Regions from separate parts of the Nocardia sp. 2TAF39 genome, predicted to be linked through region 2. Evidence: riboswitches for the same ligand, from Rfam matches in the RefSeq annotation. Region 2 holds a riboswitch; the other holds the start of a gene.
What was found. Region 2 has a riboswitch for S-adenosylmethionine ahead of AB4Z47_RS06850 (rhodanese-like domain-containing protein). Riboswitches for the same ligand answer to the same signal wherever they lie in the genome.

Region 1 (7,402 bases), on a different contig from region 2:
CAGGGGATGTTCCAGCTGCAGTTCCAGCGGACCGGCGATCTGGTCAGCCTCACCGGCCGGGTCGATCTGAAATCCGTTCCGCCGCACGGTTCCGACGTGCAGTTCACCATCGCGTTCCCGGCCCGCGTCGCGAAGACCAACGGCAGCCGCGAGGGCGACAACATCGTCTCCTGGAAACTGCCGCCCGGCGACGTCTCCACGCTGCGCGCCGAGGTCAGCTACGCCGATCCGAACACCCGCTCGTTCGCGGGCTGGGCGGGCATCGTCGGCGGCATCACCCTGGCCGTGGCCGCCATCATCGCCGCTATGTCATACATGGATCGCAACCCCGCCGCGCGCGGCGCACCCGAAGCCGGTTTCTCCCTGAACCGATGGTGGCGCTCGGTGACGCGAAATCGCTGAGCGGTTGGTCGGTGCGCCGGGATAGCGTGGCGCACATGGTGAGTTCCGATCGGCCGAAAACCTCGTCCGCGACCTCGATCCCCGTGACGTGTGCTGCGGCGCTCGCGGCGCTGGGCGCGGGAATCGCCCTCTACAATCGAATCACCGTACGCCGTTTGGCCAGTACGCCCACCACAGTGATCGAGCCGGTCACGGTGTGCGTCCCGGCGCGCGACGAGGCCGATCGGCTACCCGGATTGATCGCTGATCTGCGCGCCCAGGTGCGCATCCCGCGCATGTCCGTGCGCATCCTCGACGACGCATCGAGCGACGACACCTCCGCTGCCGCGAGCGCGACGATCGACGGCGACTCGCGATTCACCCTGCTGCGCACCGAGTCGGAACCCTCGCCCGACTGGACCGGCAAGACCGCCGCATGCGCCCGGCTGGCCGAGGAGGTGCACACGCCGGTGCTGGTCTTCCTGGACGCCGATGTGCGCCTCGCGCCCGCCGCCATCGCGGCGGCGGTCGGCGAATTGCGCAGGCGACGTGTCGATCTGGTGTCGCCGTGGCCGCTGCAGCTGGCCGGGTCGGTGGTCGAAGCCGTGCTGCAACCGCTGCTGTGCTGGTCGTGGGCCGCGACGCTGCCGATCACCGCCGCCAATCGCAGCCCGCGCCCGTCCACGGCGGTGGCCTGCGGCCAGTTCTTGGTGTTCGACAACGCCGCCTACCGCGCCGTCGGGGGGCACGCCGCAGTGTCCGCGGCTGTGACCGAAGACCTCGATCTCGCCCGAATTCTGCGCCGGGCCGAGCATTCCACCGCAGTGGTGGCCGCGGGGCCGCTGGCGCGAACCAGAATGTATCGAGGCGCGGCCGAACTGGACGCGGGCTACACCCGCTGGCTGTGGTCGGCCTATGGCGGCACTATTCCCGGCGGGGCGGCGGTGGGACTGCTTGCTGCCCTCGCGTATTGGGTGCCGCCGGTGGCGGCGATGCTCGGCAGAGGCGCGATCCGCCGCGCTGGCTTGCTCGGCTATCTCGCCGCCGTCATGAGCAGGCTGCTTGCCCGTTCCACGGAGACCGGCGGCCCGCTCGCGGGCGCGGACGTCGTTGCCGCCCTGGCGCATCCGATCTCGGTCGGGGCGTATCTTCTGCTATGGGTGCGCTCGCACCGCGCCCGCCGCCAGGGCATCTTGCGCTGGAAAGGCCGCCCGCTCGGATCCGGGTAGCGGGCCGCTGAAAGCACACCCCCACAGCGGTCGCGTTCCGCCAGCGGGACGGTCACGGGACCGCGAAGATTCCGACCGTCGGTGGGAAGAAGCAGAACCCGGACGGACACCCGCCACCGCCGGTGCGCGACATAAGGGTGTTGTCCAGGCGGAATGCCGCCGCGGTCGAGTACCGGAACTGGTCGATGCCGAATGCACGCACCGCCGTTGTCTCCCAGCACCGGCGAGGGCGTAGGCTGCATCGGGCCCTATGGCGTTCGGTGACCTGCACCGTAATCGGGCTTACGCGCCGGAGATGCTCACCCCCGCCGACAGCGCACATTTAGCTACCGCAAAGTTCCGCTGAATCCGCGAGCGGCAAGGTCTACGTTCACGGTGATTGCTTCTCTTGTTCCAGGGTTCACTTACTGGGCATGATGATTCGGCTCGACCCCGGTATCGGCTGACCGAGGGTCGACATCAACCATCCAGAGCGACCGAGAGACCTGGCTCGTCGACGTCGCAGCAACCCCCCGGTCACCGGGTGCGGGTGCTTCTGCCGGGACCGATGGAGGAACCGAAGTGATCATCTCTACTGCCCGCGGCCTCCGCTGGGCCCGTCGCCACATCGACCAGTGCAAAGTCACCTCCGCGAGCTGTCGTAGCTGCCCCTCCCACAGCCAGCCTGTGCACCCGTCGCTGGCCGGGTGATGCGACCGCCACCCCCGGCGTTGTCTCGTTCGTTCCCCCCAGAAGGACCCCGTCATGAGTGCGTTCGCCGCACCCGAAGCCGGGCAAGGCGCTCCGGACGCCACGACGCCCGGCAAGCCCGACGCCATCGCCGCACCTCCCCCGTCCACCGCAGCGCCCATCGTCGCCAAGACCCGCCACCCCTGGCGCTGGGTAATCAGCGCCATCGCGCTCATCCTGCTCGTCCGATTCGTGCGCAACCTCGCCCCCATTCCGGCTGGGACCCGCCCATTCGCGCAGTACATCACGGGCTGAGCCGATGACATCACAGCTATCGACCGCGGTACTGCGCGTGCACCGCGTGGCCCAGACCGATCTGCTCGCCGCAGCGCTGCTCGCCGAGCTCGCCATCGAATACAGCAGCCGCTACGGCCGCACGCCAGGGGAGGTGAATACCTCGCTGCGCAACCACCCGGCCTCGGCGTTCACGCCGCCGCACGGCGCCATGCTGATCGTCACCAGGGACGGAGAAGCGGTGGCCGGTGGTGCCTTTCAGCGCTACGACACCGAAACCGCCGAGCTGAAGCGGATCTGGACCTCCCGCGAGCACCGCAGGCAAGGGCTGGGGCGATTCGTACTCGACCATCTGGAGACCGAGATCGCGCGCCGCGGCTACCGGCGCATCTACCTCACCACCGGTCCGCGTCAGCCCGAGGCCGTCGGCCTCTACCTCGCCGCCGGATACACCGCCTGCTACGACCCGCACCTGCCCGCGGAACAGATCGGCCAACACCCGTTCGAGAAATATCTGCCCGCCGACGCCCTGGGAGCGACCGCATGAAGTTCCTGCTGTTCACCCTCGTCACGCGGGTACCGGATCCGAACACCGGCACGCTGCCCGACACCCGCGAGCGCCTGCGCACCGTCGTCGAACAGGCCCGGCTCGCCGAGGAACTCGGCTACGACGGGTTCGCCGTCGGCGAGCGGCACGAGGATCCGTTCCTGTCCGCGGCGCCGCCGGTGATCCTCAGCCATCTCGCCGCCGTCACCTCCCGGATCACACTGTTCACCGCAGTGACCACGCTGAGCCTGCTGGATCCGGTGCGCGCCTTCGAGGACTACTCGACACTGGACAACCTGTCCGGCGGACGGCTGGAGCTGATCATCGGCAAGGGCAACGGTGCCGCGCAAGCGCAGCTGTTCCACGTCACCACCGACGACCAGTGGGACCGCAACCGCGAAGGCTATGAGCTGCTACGTGCGCTGTGGGCCAGTGACAGCGTCACCTGGGCCGGACGATTCCGTCCGCCGCTGCAGGAGGCCAAGGCGCTGCCGCGGCCGTGCCAGCCGAAGATTCGGATCTGGCACGGCAGCGCCACCAGCCGCGAATCGGTGGAACTCGCCGCGCGCCACGGTGATCCGCTGTTCTCGGCGAACGTCACCAATCCGATCGAGCCGTACGCCGAGCTGGTGCGCCACTACCGGGAGCGGTGGGCGTTCTACGGACACGACCCGGCCGACGCGCTCGTCGGCGCGGGCACCACCGGATTCCACGTGGCACGCACCTCCCAAGAGGCGCGCGAGACCTACCGGCCGATTTTCGAAGCGCGGCTGACGTCGGCGCGCAGGCTCGACCTGCCCATCGTGTTCGAAACGCTGGACGACTTCGTCGCCCGCAGCTCGGCCCTGATCGGCAGTCCCGAAGAAGTGGTCGACAAGGTCGGCCGCCAGCATGAGCGGCTCGGCCACGAGGTGATCCACCTGGCCGCCGAACGCGACGGACGCAGCGAGCGGCAGTACCTGGACAGCCTCGCGCTCTTCCAGGCCGAGGTCGCGCCCGAACTGCGCCGGCGCATTCCCAGCCGACCGTTGGCGACCGGCGTCGCCGCCCCCGATCCCGCCTCGAACGACGAGCTCGTCCGCACCGAAATATCTGGAGTTGCACCGTGATCCGAACCGACCGAATCGTCGCGCTCGCCGGCGCGCTCGCCGCGGCCACCACCGTGGCCGCCTGCGGCAGTGATTCGGCCACATCCGGCGGCGATGCGGGCCCGCCGCGACCGGGTGGCACCCTGCGCTACGGCCTGTCCCAGGCGCCGACCTGCTCGGACCCAGCGCAGGCGGGAACCAACCAAACCCTCTACGTGACACGGCAGATCGTCGACTCCCTGACCGACCAGGACCCGGCGACCGGTGAGCTGAAGCCGTGGCTGGCGCAGAACTGGGAGGTGACCCCGGACGCCACGGTGTTCACCTTCCACCTGACCGAGGGCGTCACCTTCAGCGACGGCACGCCGCTCACCGCGGACTCGGTGCGCAACACACTCGATTCGATCGTCAAGCTCGGCTCGGCCAAATCGCCGCTGGGCGCCAGCTATCTCACCAACTACACCGGCACCACCGCCGTCGACCGGCTCACCGCACGGGTGGAGTTCAGCAAGCCCAACGCGCAGTTCCTGCAGGCATCCTCGACCACCCAACTGGGCATCCTGGCCGACGTGACCACGGCCGAGCCCGCGGAGCAACGCTGCCGCGGCGACAACGTCGGCAGCGGGCCGTTCACCTACACGAGCTACCGCCAGGACGCCTCGGCGACGCTCGCCAAACGCGCGGGCTACCACTGGGGTTCGGCGGTGTTCGCGCACCGCGGCGAGGCCTACCTCGACAAGATCGAGTTCACCGTAGTGCCCGAATCCGGGGTGCGCACCGGCAGCCTGGCCTCCGGGCAGCTGGACGCGATCAGCGACGCGCTGCCGCAGGACGCGCCACAGATCGAGGCAGCAGGTGGACGGGTGCTCAGCACCGCCAACCCGGGTGTGCCGTTCGGCTTCCAGACCAATGTCACCCGCGGGCCACTGCGCGATCCCGCGGTGCGTCAGTCGCTGCTGCCCGCGATCGACCGCAAACAGCTCGTGGACACCGTGCTCGGCCCGCAATTCAAATCCGCGACCAGCACGCTGGCGAGCAGCACACCCGGCTACGAGGACCTCTCGGCGCAGCTGGCCTATGACCCCGCCAAGGCGCGCGCCCTTCTCGACCAGGCGGGCTGGGTGCCCGGCGGCGACGGCATCCGAGCGAAGAACGGTGAGCGACTCTCGTTCTCGGTGCTCTTCAGTCAGGTGTTCGCGGGCAACCAGGCGATCATCGAACTGGTGCAGCAGCAGCTGCGGCAGGTCGGCGTCGAACTGAAACTGGATCTGGTATCGGTCGCGGAAACCACGGCGCGGCAGAACACCAAGGACTTCGACGCCGCCTACTACAACTCCACCCGCGCCGACGGCGACATCCTGCGCACCACCTTCGGTGTCGACGGCCGCAACCTCAACGCGCGCGAGCGCATCCCCGCGCTCGACGACGTGCTGGAAAAGCAGCTGAGCACCGCGGACACCGCCGCGCGCAACGCGCTCATCCGCACCGCGCAGCAGCACATCCTCGATGCCGGGCTGTGGATTCCGACCATCGAGCTATCCCAGGCGATCGGCGCGAGCGCGTCCGCCCAGGATCTGAAGTTCGAAGCCTCCGCGCGCCTCCAGTTCTTCGACGCCTGGCTGAGCGGGCGGTAGACGTGCCGCGCTATCTGGCCCTGCGGGCGCTGCAGGCGATCTGGGTGCTGTGGGCGGCGTTCACCGTGTCGTTCGTCGTGCTCTACCTGCTGCCCGCCGACCCGGTCTCGATCGCGGCCGACGGTGGCGGAGTAGGTACACCGGTGGACAAAGCCGCCATCGCCGAGCTGCAGGCCCGGTACGGACTGGATCGACCGCTGTGGGAGCAGTATCGGACCGCGCTCGGGCACGCCGTCCACGGCGATCTCGGGCATTCCATCGCGACCGGGCAGCCGGTCACCGACGCCATCGGCGACGCCATTCCGGCCACCCTCGGATTGACCGGCACCGCCCTGCTCTTCGCGATCCTCGGCGGTGTGACGTCGGCGTTCGCGGCGACTTATATCCGCCGTCCGTGGCTGCGCAACGCCTTGTCCGCGCTGCCCTCGCTCGGGGTGTCGGTGCCGACCTTCTGGACCGGACTGCTCCTGCTGCAACTGTTCTCGTTCCACTGGCGGCTCGTGCCTGCGTTCGGTGGACACGGCGTCGCCGGCACCGTGCTGCCCGCACTCACCCTGGCCGTGCCGATCGGCGCGGTGATCGCGCAGGTACTCACGGTCGGGCTCGAAACCACCTGGCGACAGCCGTTCGTCGACGTGGCGCTGGCCAAGGGCGGGTCGCGCTGGTGGGTGCAACGCACCCACGTGCTGCGCCCGGCCAGCGTGCCCGCGTTCACCATCGCGGGCGTCCTGGTCGGCAATATGCTCGCCGGATCGGTGGTGGTGGAGACGGTGTTCGCCCGCCAGGGCGTGGGACGGCTCACCCAGACCGCCGTTCTGGCCCAGGACATCCCGGTGGTACAGGGCATCGTCCTGTTCACGTCGGTGGTGTTCGTCAGCGTGAACCTCGTGGTGGATCTGCTGTATCCGCTGCTCGACCCACGTATTGCCGCGCGGTCCCGTTCCGCCGCCCCGGACCGGCGGAACGAGACCGAGCACACCGCCACGACAGCCGCCGCCGAGGAGGCGATCATCCGTGCCTGACGCACTCGACTTCCCCGAACGTACAGCGACACGCCGCGCGCCGAGCACGCACTTCGCCGAAGGGGTACCCGCCCATGGTTGACGCGATCGAGGAACGCCGCAATCTGCACCGACCGTTCCTGCTCTGGAAGTTGTTGCGGGACAATATCGGACTGGTGGTGGCGGGCGCGGTCGCGCTACTCGCCGTAGGGTGGGCGCTGACACCGTCGGTGTTCGCCGGCGGCGACCCGCTGACCGGCGTGCCCGCGCAGAAGTTCCAGGCGCCGGGTGCCGAACACTGGTTCGGCACCGACAATCTCGGACGGGACCTATACACCCGAATGGTGCACGGTGCCGGACTCTCACTGACCGCGACCCTCGCCGCGGTAGGCATCGCCCTTGTCGCCGGGTCGGTCCTCGGTCTGCTTTCGGGCGCGATCGGCGGTGTCGTCGACACGATCGTCATGCGGGTGGTCGACGTGCTGCTGTCCATCCCAGCGTTGCTGCTGTCGCTGGCGCTGGTGACCGCGCTCGGCTTCGGCACCCGCAATGTGGCCGT
Region 2 (7,402 bases):
TGGAAATGACTGGTTGCAGCGAGGCGAGCATGGTGCCGTCGATGTAGACCTCGACATGCCAACCGACCAGCTCGTAGGCCCGCAACGCCTGGAGTGTCATCCCGGTGATGTCGGCGGCGGCGCGCTTGAGGTTGAACCGCAGCGCGCGCACACCGATGCGGTCCAGCTCGATGATCTCCTCGTCGGTGGCGTCCAGGTCCAGGCGGGTGACGCCGACCCAGCCTTCGCCCAGTTCGGCGAGGGCGGCCTTCAGGTAGCTCTGATCCGTGCCCTGGAACGAGCCGCTGACTACGGCGCCGCCGCCGACATCGAAGCGTGCCATGCGCTTTCGGTAGTCGGCGATGGTGAACGGGTCGGGCAGGTAGCCCTCGTTCTCGGCCAGCGGGAACCGCGGGTCGAAGATGTGCAGGTGGGCATCGAACACTTGTACAGAATGCCTCAGTGTCGGATTTTCCGCTGCCGCAGTAGGGCGGTTGCCGCGGCAGCGGAGCTGGTCCCGCCGGGGTGATCAGACCTTGTGCGGCTCGCTGGCACGGAGCATGTCCTCGCGCTCGACGACTTTGACCCGCTCCCGGCCCTCGGGCTCGCCGAGCGCGCGCTCGTGGGCGTCCAGGCGGTACCAGCCCTGCCAGGTGGTGAACGGGATGCCCTTGCCCTCGAGGAATTCGGTGACGGCGTCGAGCTCCGGTTCGGCGGCCGGGATGAAGCTCGCGCTGTCGTCGAGCAGGCAGGCGACGGTCTCGTTGGCGTCGCCCTTGGTGTGGCCGATCAGACCGACGGGACCGCGCTTGATCCAGCCGGTGACGTAGGTGGCAGGCAGGTAGCGGTCGGCGCCATCGGCGTTCTCGTCGGCGATCACGCGACCGGCCTCGTTCGGCACGGTGCCGGCCTGGTCGTCGAAGGGCAGGTTGGTCAGGTTCTGCGACAGATAGCCGACGGCACGGTAGACCGCCTGGATGTCCCAGTCCTTGAATACGCCGGTGCCCTTGACGTTGCCGGTGCCGTCGAGCTGGGTGCGCTCGGTGCGCAGGCCCACGACCTTGCCGTCTTCGCCGAGCACCTCGGACGGGGACTCGAAGAAGTGCAGGAACAGCTTGTGCGGTCGGTCGCCGACATCGCGGATGGCCCACTGCTCGAGGGTGTTGGCGACCATGTCGACCTGCTTGGAGTGGCGGCGCGCGGCTTCGGAGCCTTCGTCGTAGTCGATGTCTTCGGGGTCGACGATGACCTCGATTGTCGGCGAGTGGTCGAGCTCGCGCAGCTCGAGCGGGGTGAACTTGGCCTGGGCGGGTCCGCGGCGGCCGAAGACGTGGACCTCGACGGCCTTGTTGTTCTTCAACCCCTTGTAGACGTTCGGCGGGATCTCGGTGGGCAGCAGTTCGTCGCCGGTCTTGGCCAGCACGCGCGCCACGTCGAGTGCGACGTTGCCGACGCCGAGGACCGCGACCTTCTCCGCGTCCAGTGGCCAGGTGCGCGGTACGTCGGGGTGCCCGTCGTACCAGGACACGAAGTCCGCCGCGCCGAACGAACCGTCCAGGCCGATGCCGGGGACGTCCAGGGCGCGGTCGGCATTGGCTCCGGTGGAGAAGATCACCGCGTCGTAGAAGGTGCGCAGGTCATCGAGGGTGATGTCGGTGCCGTAGTCGATGTTGCCGAGCAGCCGCACCTGCGGCTTGTCGAGCACCTTGTGCAGGGCGGTGATGATTCCCTTGATCCGCGGATGGTCCGGCGCGACGCCGTAGCGGATCAGCCCGAATGGCGCCGGCATGCGCTCGAACAGGTCGATGCTCACCTCGGCGTCGGATTTCATCAACGCGTCGGCGGCGTAGATCCCGGCTGGTCCGGCGCCCACGATCGCGATGCGGAGCGGGCGAGTCTCGGCGGTCTGCGCGTCAGGCCCGGAGGAGGCAGCTTGCGTCACCACGGCGGCCCCGCGTACACCGCTTGTTGATCCTGCACTCTGTTCGGTCATCTCTTACGCGCACCCTTATGGTCGAAACAATTAACGACGTCGGTCTTAGCTTAGGCTAAGTTGACGCCCTGCTTTGGTTGCACCCTGTCGGTGTCGACACCGGCGATGCTTGCTCGGGTCTGCACGGTGCCCGGTTCACTGCGGCGACGAGCTGCCGATTCGCTATGACAGCCGGCCGCAGTTCGCGATTCTATCGGGGTAGCCGATGCTGCCCCGCGCCGGTGCGTGAACCTTCGGACGTCACAATCGCCGGTTACCCGTTCCCGCGCTCGCTATAGCGACCGTCCGGTCTCCGTCGAGCAATAGGCGTGTCCCGAATCGGGGCCGAGCGCTCGATACCGGCAGCGACCAGGGATCATCGAGTCATGACCGAGCGACAGCCGACCGCGGGCGAGGACGAAATCATCCGGGTCGATCAGACCGACAAGCGCTCCGCGGTTCCTTTCGTCGCGGCCGCCGTGGTCGCGGTGATCGTGCTGGTCGCGATCGTGCTCGGCGGGATGCTGTCGCCGACTGAGAAGAATGTCACAGATTCCGACCGGATCGTCGCGGCGGTCCGCAACTTCGTCGAGGGCTCCAACAGCACCGGCACGGTGCCGCCGCCCGGCACCGCCTGCCAGGGCTTCGACGCCGCACGTGCGCCGCTGGCCGGACAGGCGGGGCCCGGAAAGTCCGTCGAAATCACGAAACTCGACAATCCGATGACCGACGGTGACAAGGGCAAGGCGACCGTGACCACCAAGGTCGACGGCAACGAGACGACAGCGACCTGGAATCTGACCAGATCCGGCGGCAAGTGGCTGGTCTGCAACTGACCGTTCCCGCTGTGTGACCAACCGTTTGACATGGTGACCCGCGTCGGTGCAATCTCAGTCGAAGGTCATGAGAACCAGTGTCAAGCCCCGGCATTACTGGTCGGCAACCCTCCTCCGCGGTGGGGTGCTCCGGGTGACGACCTGGCCGTGGCTCGAACCTGAGCGCGGCAAGTGCGGATTCGCAGGAGGTGCACATGAGTTATGCCGGTGACATCACCCCCCAGCAGGCGTGGGAAGTGTTGCGCGACCATCCCGAGGCCGTCTTGGTCGACGTGCGGACTGAAGCCGAATGGAAATTTGTCGGTGTCCCCGATACGAGCTCGATCGGGCGGCCGACCGTGCTGATCGAGTGGGTCGACTCCACCGGCGCACGCAACGAAGCGTTCGTCGAGCAGCTGAAGCAGGCCCTGGTGGACCACGCCCCGGAAGCTCCGGTCGTGTTCTTGTGTCGCTCCGGCCAGCGTTCGATCGGCGCGGCTGTCACCGCGACCACCGCGGGCTACCGCACCTCCTATAACGTGCTCGAAGGCTTCGAAGGTCCCCTCGACGAATTCGGGCATCGCGGCGGCTCCGGCTGGCGTGCCCTCGGACTACCCTGGCGGCAGTCGTGATCACCGGCGGTGCGTTCGACCGGCCGCTGCCCGAGGGCGTCGGTCCCGCGACGCTCGGTGTGCGGGGTGGACTGCGGCGCTCGGGTTTCGAGGAAACCGCCGAGGCGCTCTACCTGAGCTCCGGCTTCGTCTACGAGAGCGCGGAGGCCGCGGAGGCCGCCTTCACCGGCGACGTCGAGCACTTCGTCTACTCCCGTTACGGCAATCCGACGGTCGCCATGTTCGAGGAGCGGATGCGGCTGATCGACGGCGCCGAAGCGTGCTTCGCGACCGCGAGCGGGATGTCCGCGGTATTCACCGCCCTCGGTGCGCTGCTCGGCGCCGGCGATCGACTCGTCGCCGCACGCAGCCTGTTCGGCTCCTGCTTCGTGGTGTGCAACGAGATCCTGCCGCGGTGGGGCGTGGAGACCGTCTTCGTCGACGGCGAAGATCTGGACCAGTGGGAACAGGCGCTGTCGGTGCCCACCCAGGCAGTGTTCTTCGAGACGCCCGCCAACCCGATGCAGACGCTGGTCGATGTACGCCGGGTGACCGAGCTGGCGCATGCGGCGGGCGCGAAAGTGGTGCTGGACAACGTCTTCGCCACACCACTGCTGCAACGCGGGTTCGAACTCGGCGCCGACGTGGTGGTCTACTCCGGTACCAAGCACATCGACGGGCAGGGCCGGGTGCTCGGCGGTGCCATTCTCGGTGCCGAGGACTACATCGACGGTCCGGTGAAAACGCTGATGCGTCATACCGGTCCGGCGCTGAGCCCGTTCAATGCGTGGACGCTGCTCAAGGGGCTGGAGACGATGCCGCTGCGGGTGCGCCATTCGGCGGAGTCGGCGTTGCGGATCGCCCGCTTCCTGGCGGACAACAAGGCCGTCAGCTGGGTGAAGTACCCGTTTCTGGAATCACATCCGCAGCACACTCTGGCCACCAGTCAGATGAGTGCGGGCGGCACCGTGGTCACCTTCGAGCTGAAGGCGCCCGAACACGAGGCGAAGAAGCGCGCGTTCGAGGTGCTGAACCAGCTGCGGATCGTGGACATCTCCAACAACCTCGGCGACGCCAAATCCCTGATCACCCATCCCGCCACGACAACCCACCGCGCGATGGGTCCCGAGGGTCGAGCCACCATCGGCCTCTCCGACGGCGTCGTCCGCATCTCAGTAGGGCTCGAAGACGTCGAAGACCTCCTCGGCGATCTCGACCAAGCCCTGGCCTGACCAGCACACACCTCGGGTATCCAGCTGGCTCCTGACGGGGTCAGGTGTTGGCGGTGTGCTCGATCTTGGTGAGATGAGCGATGTTTGCCTGGTCCTCAGGGGTGCTGCTCGGTTCGGTGGTGAACCAGGCGTCGAGGATTTCGCGGAGTTCGGCGCTCGAGGTCGAACGCAGGCTCAGAGCCAGGACGTTCGCGTCGTTCCAGGTGCGGGCGCCTGCCGCGGTCGCGGCATCGGTGCAGAGTGCCGCGCGGATGCCCGCGACCTTGTTGGCCGCCATCGAGGCGCCGGTGCCGGTCCAGCAGCAGACGATGGCCTGGTCGGTGCGGCCGGCCGCGACGTCGCGTGCGGCCACTTCGCTCGCCCAGGCCCAGTCGTCGCGTTCCGCGTCGGACAGCGCGCCGTGCGGCACGGTTTCGTGTCCGCGCCTGCCCAACTCGCCGACCAATTCCTCGGCCACGCCTACCCGCTCATCCGCCGCCACCGAAATTCGCATGTTTCCAGCGTAGTGGGCCTTCTCACCAGGTAGTCGGCCTTCGTGGGCAACTCCGCGTGCACGGGTTGTGCTGTCGGCGGGTGCTGGCTGGTTGCGTAGCGCCCCAACCCCGCGCACCGCCGCGCGAAACTCGTCGCCGTTACCGAGGCAGGTCTAGCCGCCGTCCACCGCATCAACCCGCAACACGCGGTGATATCGAAACGCCTTGCGGCCGAGCTCGGTCCGCAACAGCTCGCGCTGACCGTCGACGTGCTCACGAAACTCTCCGCCGCGCTGGACGCGTCGCGGAGGACTGGGGCCTGCTCCGCGCCCTCGGGCTGATCCGAATCAGGCGGTGAACGGGGACTTGGTTCGGCCGACGAGGTCGGCGACGGAATCCACCACCATGGTCGGCCGGTAGGGGTACGCCTCGAAGGACTCGCGGGTGGAGATGCCTGTGGTGACCAGGATGGTGCGCATGCCCGCTTCCAGGCCGGAGATGACGTCGGTGTCCATGCGGTCGCCGATCATCACGGTGGACTGGGAGTGGGCGCCGATGCGACGAAGCGCGGAACGCATCATCAGAGGGTTCGGCTTGCCGACGTAGTACGGGTCGCGACCGGTGGCGCGGGTGATCAGCGCGGCCACCGAACCGGTCGCGGGCAGCGAGCCCTCACGGGAAGGGCCGGTGGGGTCCGGGTTGGTCGCGATGAAGCGGGCGCCGCGCTCGACCAGCCGGATCGCCGTGGTGATCGCCTCGAAGGAGTAGGTCCGGGTTTCGCCGAGGACCACGTAGTCCGGAGCGCTGTCGGTGAGCACGTAGCCGATCTCGTGTAGCGCGGTGGTCAGCCCGGATTCACCCACCACGTAGGCGGTTCCGTTGGGGCGCTGTTCGTTCAGAAAGGTGGCGGTGGCCAACGCGGAGGTCCAGATCGCCTCCTCCGGGATGTCGAGGCCGGAGTGGCGTAGCCGCGCCTGCATGTCCCTCGGTGTGCGGATCGAATTGTTGGTCAACACCAGAAACGGTGTCTCGTTGGCACGCAGCTCGGCGAGGAACTCGTCGGCGCCGGGCACCAGATGGTCCTCGTGCACCAGCACCCCGTCCATATCGGTCAGGTAGGACAGGATCGGTTCGTCATCTGCATTCACAGAGCCGATTATCCCCGCCGCGACCTCGGCCGGAACAACGAGTACCGGTCGGAAGCCCGACCGCCGCGCCCCTGCCTCGAATCCGGCGCGTGCGCCGGACTCGGTGCCAGCCCACGTGCCCAGCGTGCCATTGAGCCGGTCGGACACTGCGCGCTTCGGCTCAGGGCCGTCGAGGCGAGTAGGACGGCCGCGGCGATCTCGATCATCCGCGCCAGGCCATCGGTACCCGCCACAAAGGAGTTGGCTAGTGTCGAAGTCGGATCGCGACGGCGGCGAAACGAAACGCGAGGAGCGTGGCAGATGAGCGGACTCAAGCTCGGTTACAAGGCATCGGCGGAGCAGTTCGGCCCCCGTGAACTCGTCGAGATCGCGGTGCTGGCCGAGGAACATGGCCTGGACAGCGCCACAGTGAGCGACCACTTCCAGCCGTGGCGGCACAAGGGCGGGCACGCGCCGTTCTCGTTGGCCTGGATGGCCGCGGTCGGCGAGCGCACCCAGCGCATCCAGCTCGGCACCTCGGTGCTCACCCCCACCTTCCGCTACAACCCGGCGGTGATCGCGCAGGCCTTCGCCACCATGGGCTGCCTGTACCCGGATCGGATCATGCTCGGGGTCGGCACCGGTGAGGCGCTCAACGAGATCGCCACCGGATACACCGGGGAATGGCCCGAATTCAAGGAGCGCTTCGCCCGTTTGCGCGAGTCGGTCGACCTGATGCGCGCGCTGTGGACCGGCGACCGCGTCGACTTCGACGGCGAGTACTACCGCACCGTCGGCGCCTCCATCTACGACGTGCCCAAGGGCGGCATCCCGATCTATATCGCCGCGGGCGGCCCGCTGGTCGCTCGGTACGCGGGACGCGCGGGCGACGGCTTCATCTGCACCTCGGGCAAGGGCATGGACCTCTACACCGAGAAGCTGATGCCCGCGGTCGCCGAGGGCGCGGCGAAGGTCGACCGCACCGTCGAGGACATCGACCGGATGATCGAGATCAAGATCTCCTACGACACCGATCCCGAACTGGCCCTGGAGAACACCCGCTTCTGGGCCCCGCTCTCCCTGTCCGCGGAGCAGAAGCACAGCATCACCGACCCGATCGAGATGGAAGCCGCCGCCGACGCGCTGCCCATCGAACAGATCGCCAAGCGCTGGATCGTCGCGAGCGACCCCGA

Region 1: it holds a riboswitch for S-adenosylmethionine, as region 2 does, so the genes downstream of both, AB4Z47_RS20830 (hypothetical protein) here and AB4Z47_RS06850 (rhodanese-like domain-containing protein) in region 2, are expected to answer to the same signal.

The regions. Positions count from the first base shown of each region.
Region 1 is NZ_JBFRFQ010000035.1:17,161-24,562, reverse strand. It holds gene AB4Z47_RS20845 (LppM family (lipo)protein) at 1-402, shown strand, start outside; gene AB4Z47_RS20840 (glycosyltransferase) at 438-1,610, shown strand; gene AB4Z47_RS20835 (hypothetical protein) at 1,663-1,812, opposite strand; SAM riboswitch class I at 2,071-2,164, shown strand; gene AB4Z47_RS20830 (hypothetical protein) at 2,355-2,594, shown strand; gene AB4Z47_RS20825 (GNAT family N-acetyltransferase) at 2,599-3,120, shown strand; gene AB4Z47_RS20820 (LLM class flavin-dependent oxidoreductase) at 3,117-4,229, shown strand; gene AB4Z47_RS20815 (ABC transporter substrate-binding protein) at 4,226-5,842, shown strand; gene AB4Z47_RS20810 (ABC transporter permease) at 5,845-6,864, shown strand; gene AB4Z47_RS20805 (ABC transporter permease) at 6,939-7,402, shown strand, end outside.
Region 2 is NZ_JBFRFQ010000007.1:126,194-133,595, reverse strand. It holds gene AB4Z47_RS06865 (amidohydrolase family protein) at 1-424, opposite strand, end outside; gene AB4Z47_RS06860 (FAD-dependent oxidoreductase) at 509-1,972, opposite strand; gene AB4Z47_RS06855 (Rv0361 family membrane protein) at 2,338-2,787, shown strand; SAM riboswitch class IV at 2,851-2,967, shown strand; gene AB4Z47_RS06850 (rhodanese-like domain-containing protein) at 2,982-3,398, shown strand; gene AB4Z47_RS06845 (O-succinylhomoserine sulfhydrylase) at 3,395-4,609, shown strand; gene AB4Z47_RS06840 (RpiB/LacA/LacB family sugar-phosphate isomerase) at 4,650-5,102, opposite strand; gene AB4Z47_RS06835 (HAD-IIA family hydrolase) at 5,430-6,188, opposite strand; gene fgd (glucose-6-phosphate dehydrogenase (coenzyme-F420)) at 6,531-7,402, shown strand, end outside.